3 regions of the Streptomyces sp. NPDC031554 genome follow, and region 2 is predicted to be linked to each of the others. Evidence: riboswitches for the same ligand, from Rfam matches in the RefSeq annotation. Region 2 holds a riboswitch; each other region holds the start of a gene.
What was found. A riboswitch is a leader RNA that binds a small molecule or an ion and turns the genes downstream of it on or off. The one in region 2 is predicted to bind cyclic di-AMP.
Positions count from the first base shown of each region.

Region 1: linked by a shared signal. The riboswitch ahead of ACZ5FU_RS04100 (C40 family peptidase) and the one ahead of ACZ5FU_RS32105 (M23 family metallopeptidase) in region 2 are both predicted to bind cyclic di-AMP.
Region 3: linked by a shared signal. The riboswitch ahead of ACZ5FU_RS11890 (M23 family metallopeptidase) and the one ahead of ACZ5FU_RS32105 (M23 family metallopeptidase) in region 2 are both predicted to bind cyclic di-AMP.

Region 1 covers NZ_JBVIKX010000001.1:938,740-944,612, forward strand. Annotated here, with positions in the region: gene pcrA (DNA helicase PcrA) at 1-1,891, opposite strand, end outside; cyclic di-AMP (ydaO/yuaA leader) riboswitch at 2,124-2,291, shown strand; gene ACZ5FU_RS04100 (C40 family peptidase) at 2,342-3,490, shown strand; gene ACZ5FU_RS04105 (tellurite resistance/C4-dicarboxylate transporter family protein) at 3,805-4,779, shown strand; gene ACZ5FU_RS04110 (hypothetical protein) at 4,757-5,110, opposite strand; gene ACZ5FU_RS04115 (C40 family peptidase) at 5,590-5,873, shown strand, end outside.
Region 2 covers NZ_JBVIKX010000017.1:110,137-116,009, reverse strand. Annotated here, with positions in the region: gene ACZ5FU_RS32115 (HPr family phosphocarrier protein) at 1-230, shown strand, start outside; gene ACZ5FU_RS32110 (GntR family transcriptional regulator) at 489-1,181, opposite strand; gene ACZ5FU_RS32105 (M23 family metallopeptidase) at 1,370-2,125, opposite strand; cyclic di-AMP (ydaO/yuaA leader) riboswitch at 2,139-2,306, opposite strand; gene ACZ5FU_RS32100 (M16 family metallopeptidase) at 2,515-3,903, opposite strand; gene ACZ5FU_RS32095 (M16 family metallopeptidase) at 3,900-5,252, opposite strand; gene ACZ5FU_RS32090 (DNA gyrase/topoisomerase IV subunit A) at 5,616-5,873, shown strand, end outside.
Region 3 covers NZ_JBVIKX010000003.1:709,782-715,654, forward strand. Annotated here, with positions in the region: gene ACZ5FU_RS11865 (NUDIX domain-containing protein) at 1-637, shown strand, start outside; gene ACZ5FU_RS11870 (GTP cyclohydrolase II) at 624-1,259, opposite strand; gene ACZ5FU_RS11875 (MarR family winged helix-turn-helix transcriptional regulator) at 1,376-1,897, opposite strand; gene ACZ5FU_RS11880 (dihydrofolate reductase family protein) at 2,026-3,165, shown strand; tRNA gene ACZ5FU_RS11885 (tRNA-Met) at 3,313-3,386, shown strand; cyclic di-AMP (ydaO/yuaA leader) riboswitch at 3,691-3,848, shown strand; gene ACZ5FU_RS11890 (M23 family metallopeptidase) at 3,858-4,892, shown strand; gene ACZ5FU_RS11895 (aldo/keto reductase) at 5,013-5,873, shown strand, end outside.

The sequences.
Region 1 (5,873 bases), on a different contig from region 2:
CCGGGATCTGGTCGGAGTCGGCGACCAGCGCGACCCGCTCCAGGAAGTCGGAGAGCGAGCCGGTCGCCTCGCCCTCGCCGGACTCCTGCTCGAACTCCAGCGCCACGGCGGCGAGTTCCTGCAGGTTCTCGATGCGGGTCTCGTCCTGCGGGTCGGTGGAGGCCTGCAACTCGGCCAGATAGCCGGTGCGTTCGAGCACGGCCTCCAGGACGGTCGCCGGTCCCGCGCCCGACTCGACGACCGTGCGCAGCTCCTCCATCAGCGTGTTGAACCGCTTGACGGCGTTCGTGGAGCGCGCGGCCATGCCGTAGGCCTCGTCGACGCGCTTGAGGGCCTGCGGGAAGCTGATCCTCTCGCGCTGGGAGAGGGCGTCGATCATCGCCTCGGCGCGCTCGCCGATGCCGCGCTTGGGCACGTTGAGGATGCGGCGCAGCGGGACCGAGTCCTCGGGGTTGGCGAGGACGCGCAGGTAGGCCAGGACGTCCCGGACCTCCTTGCGCTCGTAGAAGCGGACACCGCCGACGACCTTGTAGGGCAGGCCGACGCGGATGAAGACCTCCTCGAAGACGCGGGACTGCGCGTTGGTCCGGTAGAAGAGGGCGACGTCGCCGGCCTTGGCCTTGCCCGCGTCCGTGAGGCGGTCTATCTCGTCGGCGACGAACTGTGCCTCGTCGTGCTCGGTGTCGGCGACGTAGCCGGTGATGCGCGCGCCCTCGCCCGCGTTGGTCCACAGGTTCTTGGGGCGGCGGGACTCGTTGCGCTCGATGACGGCGTTGGCGGCGGTGAGGATCGTCTGGGTGGAGCGGTAGTTCTGCTCCAGCAGGATCGTGGTGGCGTCCGGGTAGTCCTCCTCGAACTGGAGGATGTTGCGGATGGTCGCCCCGCGGAAGGCGTAGATCGACTGGTCGGCGTCGCCCACGACGCACAGCTCGGCGGGCGGCAGGTCGTCCGCGCCCCGCGGCGCGTCCGCCGGGTGCTCGACGGAGCCGACGAGCTCCCTGACCAGGGCGTACTGGGCGTGGTTGGTGTCCTGGTACTCGTCGACGAGGACGTGCCGGAAGCGACGGCGGTAGTGCTCGGCGACGTCGGGGAAGGCGCGCAGCAGGTTGACCGTCGTCATGATCAGGTCGTCGAAGTCGAGGGCGTTCGCCTCGCGCAGCCGCGACTGGTACATGGCGTAGGCCTGCGCGAGGGTCTTCTCGAAGCCGTCGGCCGCCCGGGCGGCGAAGTCCTCCTCGTCGATCAGCTCGTTCTTCAGGTTGCTGATCTTCGCGCTGAAGGACTTGGGCGGGAAGCGCTTGGGATCGAGGTCGAGGTCGCGGCAGACCAGGGCCATCAGGCGCTTGGAGTCGGCGGCGTCGTAGATCGAGAACGACGAGGTGAAGCCGAGCCGCTTGCTCTCGCGGCGCAGGATGCGCACGCACGCGCTGTGGAAGGTCATCACCCACATCGCGTTCGCCCGCGGGCCGACGAGCTGCTCGACGCGCTCCTTCATCTCGCCCGCGGCCTTGTTGGTGAAGGTGATCGCGAGGATCTGGCCCGGGTGGACGTGCCGCTCGGCGAGGAGGTGGGCGATGCGGTGGGTCAGCACGCGCGTCTTGCCCGAGCCGGCGCCGGCGACGATGAGCAGCGGGGTGCCTGAGTGGACGACGGCCGCGCGCTGGTTGTCGTTGAGCCCCTCCAGGAGCGCCGCCGCGTCGACCGGGGGGCGGGGGGCGCCGTCGCGGTAGTGGGTGTCCCGGTCCGGCGGCACGTCGAACTTCCCGCCGAACAGATCGTCCGGGACCGGCTCCGGAAGGTGATCGTCCTCGGGCGGCGGCGGGGGTTCCTCGTGGTGGCCGCGGGGGGCCTGGAGGTCCGCCAGGAAGCTGTCGTCAAAGAGGCTGCTCATCGCTCTCCGAGTCTAGGCCGCCGCACCGACAGCCCGAAGCCGTCCGGGAAACATCCCCCGCCCCTCACCGAACGGGGCGCCCCCGGCACCGTCGGTGACGCCGGGCGGCAAACCTTCCCGAGGTCACGAAAATGTATCGGGCATATCACCCACCAACCTTCACAGGGGGCACACCGGTTGGCTACCGTGCCGGGCAGGCCGCTCGACCCCCTCCGGCGAACCTCGCCGGGCCGTGCGGCCTCCGCCGAGTCCGGTGCGCCCCGCGGCGACCGGAGCCGGGGACCCACCGAGACCTTGGGGTGAATCGGCTCACTCCCGCGGGAGGCGAGCCGTAGGGCAACCCTTCCACGCATCCGCCCGAACCCGACAGCTAACCCGGTAGGCGGAGCATGGAAGGAGTCGCCTCCCTTGGCGTCGCAGCACCGCAAGCCGCGTCCCGCGAGCACGCGCATGGCAGGCATCCGCACGCCCGCCCTCGCCACCGCCGCCCTCACCTCGGTGGCCCTGCTCTCGCAGACGGCCACCGCCGCCCCCTCCGCCGACGACAGGCCGAGCCTGGAGGAGGTCGAGAAGAAGGTCGACGACCTCTACCGCCAGGCGGAGACGGCCACCGAGAAGTACAACGCCGCCAAGGAGAAGACCGGCAAGCAGCGCAAGAAGGTCGACACCCTCCTCGACGACGTCGCGCAGCGCGCCCAGAAGCTCAACGACGCGCGCGCGGAGCTGGGGGCCTACGCCGCCGCCCAGTACCGCACCGGCGCCACCGCCCCCGACACGGCGACCTTCCTGCTCGCGGACTCCCCGCAGGACTACTTCGACCAGACGCAGCTGATGGGCCGGGTGACCGACCGCCAGAAGGTCGCGGTCGACGACTACTTCGCCGACCAGGCGGAGACGATGAAGAAGCGCGAGGAGGCCTCCCGGAGCCTTCAGACGCTCACCGACTCGCAGGACGACCTGAAGACCGCCAAGGCCACCGTCCAGAAGAAGCTCGGCTCCGCCCGCGCGCTGCTGTCGCAGCTGACGGCCGAGGAGAAGGCGCGGCTGGCGAAGATCGAGGAGCAGAAGCGGCAGGAGGCCGCCCGCAAGGCCGCCGAGCTGGCCGAACAGCAGGCGGAGCAGGCGGCCGCGCGGCAGGAGAGCGCCGGCGCGTCGGACCCGGCGGGCACCGGCACGTCGACGCCCTCGTCGCCCTCGACGTCCTCGGCGTCTCCGTCCCCCTCCACGGATTCCTCGTACGCCACCAAGGCCGGGAAGGCGCTGGCGTTCGCCCGCGCGCAGATCGGCAAGCCGTACGTGTGGGGTGCGACCGGTCCGGACTCCTACGACTGCTCCGGCCTCACCCAGGCCGCCTGGAAGGCCGCCGGCGTCTCCCTGCCGCGCGTCACCTACGACCAGGTGAACGCCGGCACGACGGTCTCCCTCTCCGCCGCGCAACCCGGTGACCTGGTCTTCTTCTACGCCGACGTCACCCATGTCGGCATCTACATAGGCAACGGCATGATGATCCACGCCCCGAAGCCCGGCGCGTACGTGCGCGAGGAGTCGATCTACTACGACGGGGAGTCGTCGATCCACAGCGTGGTGCGCCCGGCCTGACGGAACACCGCCCGCGCGGGCGTGCGGCGCCCGTGCGGGCGGGGGCACCCGTGCGGGCGGCGGCCGGGTGTCCTGCGCCCGCGCGTTTCTCGCCGCCCCCGCGCGCGTGCGCCGGGGGAAGCCGCCGCGCGCTCCCCAGTGCCGTGGCGGGCGACGTTCGCCCGTGAAGGAGCGGCGTCCGGTGCGTGCTCTCGGCGTGTCGGCCGGAGTCCCTCGTACGGGACGTACCCGGGTCTTCGGCCGGTGCGGCGAGAGTGCGTGCCGGGCGTCGCGACGGGGCGGACGTCGCCTGTCGCGGCACTAGCATCGGCGGCATGCCCCGCATCTCTCCCCTCCGCGCCTGGTGGGCCGCGCGTCCACCGGCGGCCGGGGCCGCCGTGACGGCGACCGGCATCCTGTCGGTCGGCCTGCGTCAGACGGGGTACGGCCTCCTGTCCGACGTCACCCTGGCGCTGGCCTGCGCGGCCTGGCTGGCGCTGGCGGCGGACTTCGTCCTGCGGCTGGTGCACGAGCGCGAGCGGTGGCGGGCCGAGGCGGGCACGCCGGCGGCGCTCATGGCCGTGTCGGCCACCACCGTCCTCGGCACCCGGCTCAGCGCGGCCGACCGGTCCGTCCTCGCCTGGGCGCTGCTGGCCCTGGCCGCGGTGCTGTGGCCGGTCCTCATGGTGGACGTCGTACGGCGCTGGGGCCCGCGCATGCCCGGATCGGTGTTCCTGTGCTGTGTGGCGACCCAGGGGCTCGCGGTGCTCGCGGCGAGTCTGGCGCGGGCCGAGTCGGTGGCCTGGCCGGCGCACCTGGCGCTGGTGCCGTTCTGGCTCGGTCTCGTCCTGTACGGCCTCGCGCTGGCCCGCTTCGATCCGCGGCAGGTGCGGGAGGGCCACGGGGACCACTGGGTGTCGGTCGGGGCGCTCGCCGTCTCGGCGCTGGCCGGGTCGACGCTCCTGACGGCCGAGGACGGCGGCCTGTACCTGTGGAACGACGACGACCGCGGCGTCCTGCGCACGGTGACCGTCGCGCTGCTCGTGCTCGCCCTGGCCGGGTACGCCGTGCTGCTCGCCGCGGAGGTGCGGTGGCCGCGGACGCGCCGCGACGTGCGCCGCTGGGCGACGGTGTTCCCGATGGGGATGACGGCGGCGGTGACGCTGTCGGTCGCCGCCGCCGACGGCGTGCCGTGGCTGGAGGTCGCCGGGGAGGTGCTGCTGTGGGCCGCGGTGGCGGCGTGGTCGGCCGTCGCCGCGGGGGCGGTCGCGGACGGGCGGGCGTGGCTCAGGTCCAGAGCACCGCGATGAAGACGTTGGCCACGGTCAGCAGGCCGACGAGGCCGAACAGGGGCTTCTCCACCCGCTCCTCGTCCCGCTTCACGTAGACCAGGCCGAGGATCACGATCAGCAGGGCCAGCTTCACACCGATCTTGACGTTGTTCACCTCCTGGTCGTCCGCCTGGTTGAGGCCGACCAGGATCACGCCGGTGACCAGCATCGTCGCGGCACCGTGCAGCATCGCGGGGACGAAGCGGGCCGTGCCCTGCCCCATCGCCTTCATCTGGGTGAGGAAACCGCCGAGCAGCGCGGCGATGCCGACGATGTGCAGGCCGACGAAGAGGTGGATGAGTACGTCCATGAGGCCGGATGCTAGCCACCGGGCCGGACGCCTCCCGACACCGGCCCGCACCCACCGCCCCCACCCGCGGGTGTGCGCCGCATAGCAGCGTGCCGCTTCGGGGCGCCCGGGATTCGCCGCATCGGTCGGCCCACCGCGTGAAGTCGACGACCGGGGACCGGCGGTACGGGCAGGTCCGGTCACCCGGCGGTCCGCTCCTGTCACTTCCGTACATCGCGTCACCGGACCGGCACGAACGGGCCTAGCGTCCTCCCCCAGGTGACCGGCTTCCCACCGCCGCCCGGACCAGGGGCGGCAGCCGGACACCACCGCCGAGAGTCCGGCGGCGCTCCGCTCCCCCGTGCGGACGTCGCCGGGCGCGTCAGCCGCACCGTGCGGCCGTACGTCCGCTCCCCCGGCGGCCGGGGCCGTCCCCGCGCGGCCCCGGTCACCGGCGGGCGTACCGACGAGGCGGTCGACGAAAGGACGTGCAGTCTTACGTGGCAGCGCACCGCAAGCCCCGTCAGCGTTCGGTCGGCGGCCACACGGCCCGCGCGGCGGCGACCCTCGCCCTCGCCGGGGTGGCCGGCGCGACCGCCTTCGACGGGGTCGGGCACGCCGAGCCGAATCCCACCCCGGCCCAGGTGAAGGCCAAGGTGGACAAGCTGTACCAGGAGGCCGAGGCCGCCACCGAGAAGTACAACGGCGCCCGGGAGAGGGCGACCGCCGCCGAACGGCGGCTGGAGACGCTGCGCGACGAGGCCGCGCGCAAGGAGGCCCGGCT
Region 2 (5,873 bases):
CCGCTTCCATCTTCGTCCGGGCCGCCACGGCCACAGGCATCCCGGTGACGATCGCCAAGGCCGACGGCAACCCCGTCAACGCGGCGTCCATGCTGGCCGTTCTCGGCCTGGGCGCCCAGGGCGGCGAGGAGATCGTCCTCGCTTCCGGGGCCGAGGGCGCCGACGCCGCCCTGGACCGTCTGGCCAAGCTGGTCGCCGAGGGTCTCGAGGAGCTCCCCGAGACCGTCTGAGCCGGCTGCCGCGCGCAGCGGGCAGGAGCCGCGTCGCCCGATCCGGGCCGGCGCGGCTCCGCCGTTTTTGGGACACGGCGGGCCCGGCGGAAAACGCCGGATGCGCGTGGCGGATATTCCACGGAACCCGCGAAGGGCACCCCGAGAACATTCGACGGGCACGCGAAGGGCGCACCATCGTGAATACGGGGGCGGGCCGGAAAAAGGCAGCGGAAATGCCTCTCCGCCGAATTACCTTCTTTGTATACGGCCCTCGTGTTAATTCCGGAGGCCGGACATGTTGACGACGTGTTGCGAAGTCCTCACACGGTCCTGGCGGTCCCCTCCCGGAAAGCGCAGCCGGTGCGCGGAGGCCGAGCGCTCGGCGTGCAGCGCCGTCACCGTCCGCGCGCGCTCTCCGTCGCCGCGCGCCACCGCGTCCACGATCGCGCCGTGTTCGGCCCACGACTCCACCGGGGCGGCCGGCGCGTCCACCGTGTACATCCAGGAGATCTTGTGGCGCAGCTGGGTGAGCGTCGAGGTGAGGGCGTGGCTGCCGGAGGCCTGCGCGAGGGTCTCGTGGAACCAGCCCCCCAGGGAGCGCAGGTCCTCGCTGCTGCCGCGCCTGGCGCGCTCCTGCCCCAGCCGGACGAGGCCGCGCAGCACCTTGAGGTGCGCCTCGGTGCGCCGTTGGGCGGCCCGGGCGGCGCCGAGCGGCTCCAGGAGCATGCGCATCTCCAGCAGGTCGGCGGCCTCCTGCTCGGTCGGTTCGGCGACGCACGCGCCCGCGTGCCGCCGCGTCACGACGAAGCCCTCCGCCTCCAGCGTGCGCAGCGCCTCCCGGACGGGGACGCGCGAGACGCCGTAGCGGCGCGCGAGGAGTTCCTCGGTGAGGCGGCCGCCGCGCTCGTAGACACCCGCGACGATGTCGTCCCGGATGGCCGTGCACACCGAGTGCGCCGGAATACGCATGACCGACCTCCGCCTTAATCCCCGTGAAACGTCGACGATTGACGTGTGCTCCGTGACTCTATTGCAATCAGCGGGAATTTCCGATGGCGGGCCGGAATCCAGGGATATTTTTTGGACGGCGGGGGATCGGAAACGACGAAAGCCCCGGCCGTGCGGGCCGGGGCCGTACGATCTGTCGCCGTACGTCGTCAGATGTTCACGCCGTGCTTGCGGAGGTAGGCGGCCGGATCGATGTCCGAGCCGTACTCCACGCCGGTGCGGACCTCGAAGTGCAGGTGCGGGCCGGTGACGTTGCCGGTGGCGCCGGACAGGGCGATGCGCTGTCCCGGGACCACCTTCTGGCCCACCGAGACGGCGATGGACGACAGGTGGGCGTACTGGGTGTACGTGCCGTCGTGCATCCGGATCACGACCTGGTTGCCGTAGGCGCCGCCCCAGCCGGCCTCGACGACGGTGCCGAGGCCCACCGCGTGCACGGGGGTGCCACTGGCGGCGTGGAAGTCGATGCCGGTGTGGCTGCCGGAGGACCACAGCGAACCGCCGGACCGGTAGCCGGTGGAGACGTGGGAGGCGCTGATCGGCGGGACGAAGGCGTTCAGGCGCTCGCGCTCGGCCGCGCGGGCGGCGCGGACCCGGGCCTCGCGCTCCGCCTCGGCCTTCGCCGCGGCCCGGGCGGCGGCCTCCTTGCGCGCGGCCTCCGCCACGGCGGCCTGCTTCTGCGCGGCGGCCTGGTCGTCGATCCGCTCGGCGAGCGCGTCGCCGATGGTGACGACCGGGACGAGGCCGGTCTGCTCGACCGCCTTCTCCGCGGCGAGGGCGGGGCCGGAGGCGACGGTGCCGATGACACCGGTGGTGGTGAGCGCCGCGATGCCCGCCGCGCGGGCGGTGGTGCGCTTCATCCTGCTGGGACGACGGTGCTTCCCGGTGGCGCAAGTGGACGCCATGAAGTTGAGCGGTCCTTTCCTTCCCTCTCGCCTACCGGGTTAGCTGACGGGTTCGGAGCAGGAAGGTCTCCTACGGACCCCCTCGCGGCTCGCGCGGGCGTCCGATTCACCCCAGGGACTGTGTGGTTGGGTCCCCGGCTCCCCTGGCTCGCGCCGTACGGGGACTCGGCGATGACTGTCCGGTGCCGCGGACGCGGCGCACTGCCTGACGAACAGCCCGGTCGAAGCTAGACGCGGCGGCCGTCGATCCCCAAACAGGAAGCGGCTTTTGTAGCGCATGCCACAGGGCAGACGGGAAGCCTTCCCCCAATTCGGACATCGAGGAGCCCTGGTGACACACCCGTGCACCAGGGCTCCCGCGCGACCTCACCGGCCGCGGTTCCGCGTTCCTACTCCGCGGGGACGACCTTCACCTCACCGATGCCGAGGGCCTCGACCGGAGCCTTGATCGCGGCCGCGTCGCCGACGAGGACCGTCACCAGGCGGTCCACCGGGAAGGCGCTCACGACCGCCGCGGTGGCCTCCACGGTGCCGGTCGCGGCGAGCTGCCGGTACAGGGTGGCCTGGTAGTCGTCCGGCAGGTGCTGTTCGACCTGGTCGGCCAGCGTGCCCGCCACGGCGGCGGCCGTCTCGTACTTCAGGGGCGCCACTCCGACGAGGTTCTGCACGGCGACGTCGCGCTCGGCGTCGGTCAGACCGCCCTCGGCGAGCGTGCGCAGCACCTTCCACAGGTCCTCCAGCGCGGGACCGGTGTTGGGGGTGTCGACCGAGCCGCTGATGGCGAGCATCGCGGCACCCGAGCCGTCCGGCGCGGACCTGAGGACCTGCCCGAAGGAGCGCACGCCGTAGGTGTAGCCCTTCTCCTCGCGCAGGACGCGGTCCAGCCGGGAGGTGAGGGTGCCGCCCAGGCAGTACGTGCCGAGCACCTGCGCGGGCCACACGCGCGCGTGCCGGTCGGCACCGACGCGGCCGATCAGCAGCTGCGTCTGGACGGCGCCGGGGCGGTCCACGATGACGACCCGCCCGGTGTCGTCGGCGGTCACCGGCGGCACCGGACGCGGCTGGGCCGGGGAGCCCGTCCAGGCGCCCAGGGTGTCGCCCAGGAGCGCGTCGAGGTCGATCCCGGTGAGATCGCCGACGACCACGGCGGTGGCCGTCGCGGGACGGACGTGCTTCTCGTAGAAGGCGCGCACGGCAGCGGAGTCGATCTTCTCGACGGTCTCCGCGGTGCCCTGGCGCGGGCGCGACATGCGCGCGGTCGCCGGGAACAGCTCCTTGGAGAGCTCCTTGGCGGCGCGCCGGGAGGGGTTGGCCAGCTCGTGCGGGATCTCGTCCAGGCGGTTGCGGACGAGGCGTTCGACCTCGCTGTCGGCGAACGCGGGCGCCCGCAGGGCGTCGGCCACGAGACCGAGGGCCTTGGCCAGGCGGGAGGCCGGGACCTCCAGGCTGAGGCGGACGCCGGGGTGGTCGGCGTGCGCGTCGAGGGTGGCGCCGCAGCGCTCCAGCTCGGCGGCGAACTCCTCGGCGGAGTGCTTGTCGGTGCCCTCGGACAAGGCCCGCGCCATGATCGTGGCGACGCCGTCGAGGCCGGCCGGTTCGGCGTCCAGGGGCGCGTCGAGGATGACCTCGACCGCGACGACCTGCTGTCCGGGGCGGTGGCAGTGCAGGACGGTCAGGCCGTTGTCGAGCGTCCCGCGCTCGGGGGCGGGGAACGCCCAGGGCCTGGCCTCGCCCTCGCGGGGCTGGGGGTGGAAGTCCATCGCGGCGAGCTCGGTCACTGGGCCGCCTCCTCGTTCTCGTCCTCGTCGGCGGTGTTCTCGGCGGGCTCGGTGGGCTCGTAGACCAGTACGGCGCGGTTGTCCGGGCGCAGGCGGGCCCGGGCGATGTCCCGGACCTCTTCCGCCGTGACGTCCAGCACGCGCTGGACGCCGGTCAGGGCGAGCTGCGGGTCACCGAACAGCACCGCGTAACGGCACAGTTCGTCGGCGCGGCCGGCGACCGTGCCGAGACGGTCCAGCCACTCGCGCTCCAACTGGGCCTGGGCGCGCTCCATCTCCTCGTCCGTGGGGCCTTCCTCGGCGAACCGGGCGAGCTCCTCGTCGATGGCCGTCTCGATGACGGGCACCTCGACGTCACCGGACGTCTTGACGTCCAGCCAGCCCAGGGAGGGCGCCCCGGCCAGGCGCAGCAGGCCGAAGCCGGCGGCCACGGCCGTGCGGTCGCGGCGGACCAGACGGTTGTAGAGGCGGGAGGACTCGCCGCCGCCGAGCACGGTGAGCGCCAGGTCGACCGCGTCGCACGCGCGTGTGCCGTCCTGCGGCAGACGGTAGGCGGCCATCAGGGCGCGGGCCGGGACCTCCTCCTCGACGACCTCGCGCAGCTGCTCGCCGATGACGTCCGGCAGCGCGCCGTCACGCGGGGCGGGCTTGCCGTCGTGGGCGGGGATCGAGCCGAAGTACTTCTCGATCCAGGCGAGCGTCCGCTCCGGGTCGATGTCGCCGACGACCGACAGGACGGCGTTGTTGGGCGCGTAGTACGTGCGGAAGAACGCGCGCGCGTCCTCCAGGGTCGCCGCGTCCAGGTCGGCCATCGAGCCGATCGGCGTGTGGTGGTAGGGGTGGCCCTCGGGGTAGGCGAGGGCGGTCAGCTTCTCGAACGCCGTGCCGTAGGGGACGTTGTCGTAGCGCTGGCGGCGTTCGTTCTTGACGACGTCGCGCTGGTTCTCCATGGACTCGTCGTCCAGCGCGGTCAGCAGCGAGCCCATGCGGTCCGCCTCCAGCCAGAGGGCGAGCTCCAGCTGGTGGGTGGGCATGGTCTCGAAGTAGTTGGTGCGCTCGAAGCTGGTCGTGCCGTTGAGCGAGCCGCCCGCGCCCTGGACCAGCTCGAAGTGGCCGTTGCCCTTGACCTGGGCGGAGCCCTGGAACATCAGGTGCTCGAAGAGGTGAGCAAGGCCGGTGCGCCCCTTGACTTCGTGGCGCGAACCCACGTCGTACCAGAGGCACACCGCCGCCACGGGGGTCAGGTGGTCCTCGGAGAGCACCACGCGCAGGCCGTTGGCCAGGCGGTGCTCGGTCGCTGTCAGGCCCCCGGAGCCTGCCTGGGCTGTGGCCGTGTGACCCATGGGCATGTACGTCCTTCCGATCGCGGACGCGGTCGTCGAAACCGCGTTTTTCCTGCCGGTCCTGCCGATTTTTCCTGTCGGTCCTGCCACTGTATGCAAGCGTGCGGAGCGGCGGTGGAGTTCCCGGGCGGCGTACGCCGAGAGCGAGATCGCGTAGCCTGCGGACAGCCGTGGACGAGGTGCCTCTCCGGCCGGTCCGGTCACCGACGCCCGGGCCCCGGGACGCGCTGTCGGTGCCACGGTCCACAATGGTCCGCGGAGATCCCGTCACACGCCTCAGCAAGCAAGAGTGAGCCGAAGGACGCCGCGTCGACACCGACGTGAGCGCCCCGCAGGCGAGCGACCAGGAAACAGGAGGAGCCGGCAGCGATGGCCCGCCGCAGCACGAAGACCCCGCCGCCCGACGACTCGTACGAGGAGCGGATCCTCGACATCGACGTCGTCGACGAGATGCAGGGCTCCTTCCTCGAGTACGCGTACTCGGTCATCTACTCCCGCGCCCTGCCGGACGCCCGCGACGGCCTCAAGCCCGTCCACCGCCGCATCGTCTACCAGATGAACGAGATGGGCCTGCGCCCCGACCGCGGCTACGTGAAGTGCGCGCGGGTCGTCGGCGAGGTCATGGGC
Region 3 (5,873 bases), on a different contig from region 2:
CGCGCGTGTGCGCGTGGTCGACGTCGAGGTCCTCGCCTGCGACTGGTCGGTGCTGCGCCGCACCACCTTCGACTACCGGCACGGCGACGGCCACTGGAGCCGCGAGCGGCGCGAGACCTACGACCGCGGCGACGGCGCGACCATCCTGCTCTACGACCCCGACCGGCACACGGTGCTGCTCACCCGTCAGTTCCGCCTGCCCGCGTACGTCAACGGCCACCCCGACGGCATGCTGCTGGAGACCGCGGCCGGACTGCTGGACGGCGACGACCCGCGGGAGGCGATCCGCCGCGAGGCGGTGGAGGAGACCGGCCGGACCGTCCGCGAGGTCGAGCACGTCTTCGACGCCTTCATGAGCCCCGGCTCGGTCACCGAACGCCTGAGCTTCTTCGCCGCCCCCTACGACGGCTCGGTGCCCGGCGTCCGGCGGGCCGGCCTCGCGGACGAGGGGGAGGACATCACGGTCGTGGAACTGCCCTTCGCCGAGGCGCTCGCCCTGGTCCGCACCGGCGGGATCGCCGACGCGAAGACGATCATGCTGCTCCAGTGGGCGGCGCTGGAGGGGCCGTTCGGCCGGAGCCGGCCGGCGGGAGAGGAGCCGGCGGAGGAGGGGCGGGCGGGTCTCAGCTCGCGCTGATTCCGGTCAGGTCGGCCAGCGGCAGCGTGTGCTGGGTGGTCAGGACCTTGGCCCGCAGGTAACGCACGTTGTGCGGGGTGGTGAAGACGCCGGTGGGCACGCGGTCGTGGACGTCGATGCCCAGGCTGCGGAGCTGCTCGGCCTTGTCGGGGTTGTTGGACAGCAGGTCCAGCTCCGTGACGCCCAGGGCGCCCAGCATCTGGGCGGCGGCGGTGTAGTCCCGGGCGTCCTCCGGCAGCCCGAGGGCGGTGTTCGCCTCGTAGGTGTCGAGGCCCTGGTCCTGGAGGGCGTAGGCGTCGAGCTTGTTGTAGAGGCCGATGCCGCGGCCCTCCTGGCGCAGGTACAGCAGGACCCCGCCGCGGTCGGCGATGCGCTCGACCGCCTCGCGCAGCTGCGGGCCGCAGTCGCAGCGGGCGGACCCGAGGACGTCGCCGGTCAGGCACTCGGAGTGCAGCCGGACGAGCGGGACAGGACCGGGATCGCCGAGGACGACGGCGACGTGCTCCCGGCCGTCGACGAGGCCGTCGAAGGTGACCAGTTCGGCGTCCGCCGCATAGCCGTCGTGGAAGCGCAGCGGTACCCGGACGCGGGCGCGCTGGGTGGCGGCGGGAGTGTCGGGCATGCGAGTCCTCCGGGTCGGGGGGCGGTGCGCGTCTTCTGCTTCAGATTTGAAGCAGATCCATGGTGGGTGACCCTACCCCATGCTTGAAATTTGAAGCAATGGAGCGGCGGGACGGCTCACGGCGTCCCGGAGCAGGGCGAGGAGCGCCGGCGCCACGGCGGATCCTCGGGCGGCGCCTCGCCGCCGTCCCCCTGCAGGCCCCGCGCGACCTGCGTGAAGATCTCCTCCAGCTGCCCCACCTGCGCGGGCGTGAGCCGGTCGAAGAGCAGGCCGCGCACGGTCTCGACGTGACCGGGCGCCACCCTCTCCAGGACCGCCGTGCCCTCGTCCGTCAGGACCGCGACGCTCCCCCGCCTGTCCGAGGGGCAGTCCTCGCGCCGCACCAGCCCGTCCTTCTCGAGCCGCGTCACGGCGTACGTCAGCCTGCTGCGGGTGACTTTCAGGTGCTCCGCCAGATCGGTCATGCGCAGCCGCCGCTCCGGCGCCTCGGAGAGATGGGCCAGGATGGAGTAGTAGGCGTGGGGCATGCCGGCCTCCTGCTGGAGCTGCCGGTCGATCGCGTCCTCCAGGAGGAGGTATCCGGCGATGTACGCGCGCCAGGCGCGCTGCTCCTCAGGGGTGAGCCAGCGAGTCGTCATGCGCCCAGTGTAGTTTTGTTTCAAACTTGAACCAAGCGTTGCCGTGCCGCCGGTTCCCGTCCCCGCCGCCCCGGCTCGGCCCCGCCCCCGATCCCGATCCCGCCCCGATCCCGGAGAGACCCGCGCCGATGCCGTACCCGTACGTCCTGCTGTCCGCCGCCGTCTCGCTCGACGGTCACCTCGACGACACCGGCCCCGACCGGCTGCTGCTGTCCGGCCCGGCCGACTTCGACCGGGTCGACGAGGTGCGGGCCTCCGTCGACGCCATCCTGGTCGGGGCCGGCACGATCCGCGCCGACAACCCGCGCCTGCTGGTCAACTCGCCCGTGCGCCGTGCCGCCCGGGTGGCCGCGGGGAAACCGGAGTACCCCCTCAAGGTCACGGTCAGCGGGACCGGCGAGCTGGACCCGGCGGCGCGGTTCTGGCACACCGGCGGGGAGAAGGTCCTCTTCACGACCGACGCCGGCGCGGACCGCGCCCGCGTCCTCGGCCTCGCGACGGACGTCGTCCCGCTGGGCCCCGGCCTCGACTGGCGCCGGCTGCTGGAACACCTCCACGACGTGCGGGGCGTACGGCGCCTCATGGTCGAGGGCGGCGGCGCGATCCACACCCAGCTCCTCCAGGAGGGCCTTGCCGACGAACTCCAGCTCGTCCTGGCCCCCCTGTTCGTGGGCGACCCGGACGCGCCCCGGATGTTCGGCCCCGGCGGCTACCAGGGCGGGCGCCTGCGGCTGGTGGGGACCCGGCGCATCGAGGACGTGGTCCTCATGACGTACGAGCCCACCGCACCGGGCGCCGGACCGCTGCCCGCCGCCGCCGACCGGCACTGGCTGGCCCTCGCCTGCGAGCTGGCCGCCGCCTGTCCGCCGTCGCGGACCGCGTTCAGCGTCGGCGCGGTCGTGGTGGCGGCCGACGGCACGGAGCTGGCGCGCGGCCACTCCCGCGAGGCGGGCGATCCCGTCGTCCACGCCGAGGAGGCGGCCCTCGCCAGGATCGACCCCGCCGACCCCCGGCTGGCCGGCGCGACCGTCTACAGCAGCCTGGAACCCTGCGCCCGGCGCTCCTCCCGGCCGGCCCCCTGTGCCCGCCTGATCCTCGACGCGGGCGTGCGCCGGGTCGTGACGGCCTGGCGGGAGCCGGACACCTTCGTCACCGACGCCGACGGGAGCGGTCTGCTGGCCGCGGCGGGCGCCGACGTCGTCGTCCTTCCCGAGTACGAGGAGCAGGCGAAGGCACCCAACGGCCATCTGCTCCGCCGGACCCCCTGACCCGCCCCCGGCCGGGCCCCGGCCTCCTCCCCGGCGGGACCCTGGGCCGGGCCTGTCGGTCCGCCCCGGTTCCGGCAGTGGTTCCGGCCGCGGCTCCGGCCGTGGTTCTGAGCGTCCCCCGCATGGCGTAGACTGGTGTCACACCGACGCGGGGTGGAGCAGCTCGGTAGCTCGCTGGGCTCATAACCCAGAGGTCGCAGGTTCAAATCCTGTCCCCGCTACTCAAGGCCGAGGGCCGGAATCCGATCACTGGATTCCGGCCCTCGGTGCGTCCGGCCGGCCTTTCGCGTCACACACGGTGAACGCCCCGGAGCCCTGCGCACAACATCTGAGTCACCATCAAAATCCCGATGGCTCCTGAACGTTTCGAGCGGACGGTCAACTCGCCCGTTTTTCACCGCTCCTGGGGCGAAAGTCCAGGCCCTGAATGTTGTTGATCAAGTCGAACGGCTTGGAATCCCGCCCCCGCGTCTATTAACGTTCGATAACGCAGCGCGGTCGTCCCAGCCGTCACAGAGGCGGCTCCGTGCGCACGCGCCGAATCCCGCGAGGGAACCGGGGAACCACCAACTTGGGGTGAATCACGCGGAAGCCGCCGTACAGTCACGGCCGGTATACGCGCGTAGGAGACCTTCCCGCTCCGAACCCGTCAGCTAACCCGGTAGGCGACGGAAGGAAAGGAGTGCGCCCGCGTGGCGTCCAACCGGCCTGCCCCAGAAGCCCCCGCCGTGCCCGGCCAGCAGACCTTCGGCTACGGCACCTACCGCAGCGACGAGGGCCCCTGGGAGGAATGGAACCCCACCGCGGATTCCGTTCGCCCGGTGCGGGGCAAGCACCGTGTCGCCAAGCAGCGCGGCGGACTCGCCCGCAGCTCCACCGTTCTCGGCGTCGGCGTCATAGCCGCCGTCGGCGGCGCGGGCATGGCCAGCGCCAACACCGGCAAGTCGCCGGTCTCCATCTCCATGCCGGACCTCCCCTCGGTGGGTTCCCTCATCTCGGACGACGACACCCCCGAGGAGGCGGCGCCCGCGCTCAGCGCCTTCGGCGCCTTCGGCACCGAGACCGCCGCCGCCGACAGCGCCGACAGCGGCGCCGACGCCGGAGAGGCACTGCGCAACCGGATCATGGCGCAGGCCGAGTCGCAGCAGACCCAGGTCGAGACCAAGGCGCAGGAGGCCGCCGAGGCCGCCGCGGCCAAGGCCGCCGCCGACGCCGCCGCCAAGGCCGAGAAGGAGGCCGCGGCCAAGGCCGAGGCCGCCAAGAAGAAGGCCGCCGAGGAGGCCGCCAAGAAGGCGGAGGCCGAGCGCCTCGCCGAGCTGGCCAAGCAGTACGCGCTGCCGACCTCCTCGTACACGATCACCTCGACCTTCGGCCAGGCCGGCGCCTACTGGTCCTCCGGGTACCACACCGGCCTCGACTTCGCCGCCCCCACCGGCACGCTCATCAAGGCCGTGCACAGCGGCACCATCACCTCGGCCGGCTATGACGGGTCGTACGGGTACAAGACCGTGCTCACCCTCGAGGACGGCACCGAGATCTGGTACGCCCACCAGTCCTCCATCGGCGTCAGCGTCGGCCAGAAGGTCGCCACCGGCGACATCATCGGCCGCGTCGGCGCCACCGGCAACGTCACCGGGGCCCACCTCCACCTGGAGGTCCACCCCGGCGGCAGCAGCAGCGGCATCGACCCGGGCGCCTGGCTCCGGGGCAAGGGGCTCACCCCCTGAGGTCCTCCGGGAGGTGTCACGGGGGTCGGTGAGGTCTGCGCCCGGATGTTTCCCGGATGTTCGTGAACCCCGGCCGGAGGTGCGGAATGCGCGCCTCCGGCCGGGGCGTTGTCTTCAGGCATGACTTCTCTGCGCAAGCTCGGCTCCTCCGACCTCGAGGTCTTCCCGCTCGCCCTCGGCGGCAACGTCTTCGGCTGGACCGCGGACGAGGCGGCCTCCTTCGCCGTCCTCGACGCCTACACGGCCGCCGGCGGCAACTTCGTCGACACGGCCGACTCCTACTCGGCGTGGGTCGAGGGCAACCGCGGCGGGGAGTCCGAGACCCTCATCGGCAAGTGGGTCAAGGCCCGCGGCAACCGCGACGACGTCGTGATCGCCACCAAGGTGAGCCAGCACCCCGACCACCAGGGGCTGTCCGGCGCCACCATCAAGGCCGCCGCCGACGCCTCGCTGCGGCGCCTGGGCACCGACCGCATCGACCTCTACTACACCCACTTCGACAAGCCCGAGGTGCCCGTCGAGGAGATCGTCGGCGCGCTCGACGAACTGGTGAGGGCGGGCAAGGTGCGGCACATCGCCGCCTCCAACATCTCGCCCGGACGCCTCCGCGCCTCCCTGGAGTTCTCCGACCGCGAGGGCCTCGCCCGCTACGTGGCGCTCCAGCCGCACTACAACCTGGTCTCCCGCGACACCTACGAGGGCGAACTCCAGGACCTGGTCGCCGCGTCCGGCCTCGCCGCCGTGCCGTACTACGCGCTGGCGTCCGGCTTCCTCACCGGCAAGTACCGCCCCGGTACGACGGTCGACAGCGCCCGTGCCCAGGGTGCCGCCCGCCACCTGGAGACCGGGCGGGGCCAGAAGGTGCTCACCGCGCTGGACGAGATCGCCCGTGCCCACGACGCCGAGGTCGCCACGGTGGCCCTGGCCTGGCTCGCCGCCCGGCCGACCGTCGCCGCCCCGATCGCGTCCGCCCGCACGGCG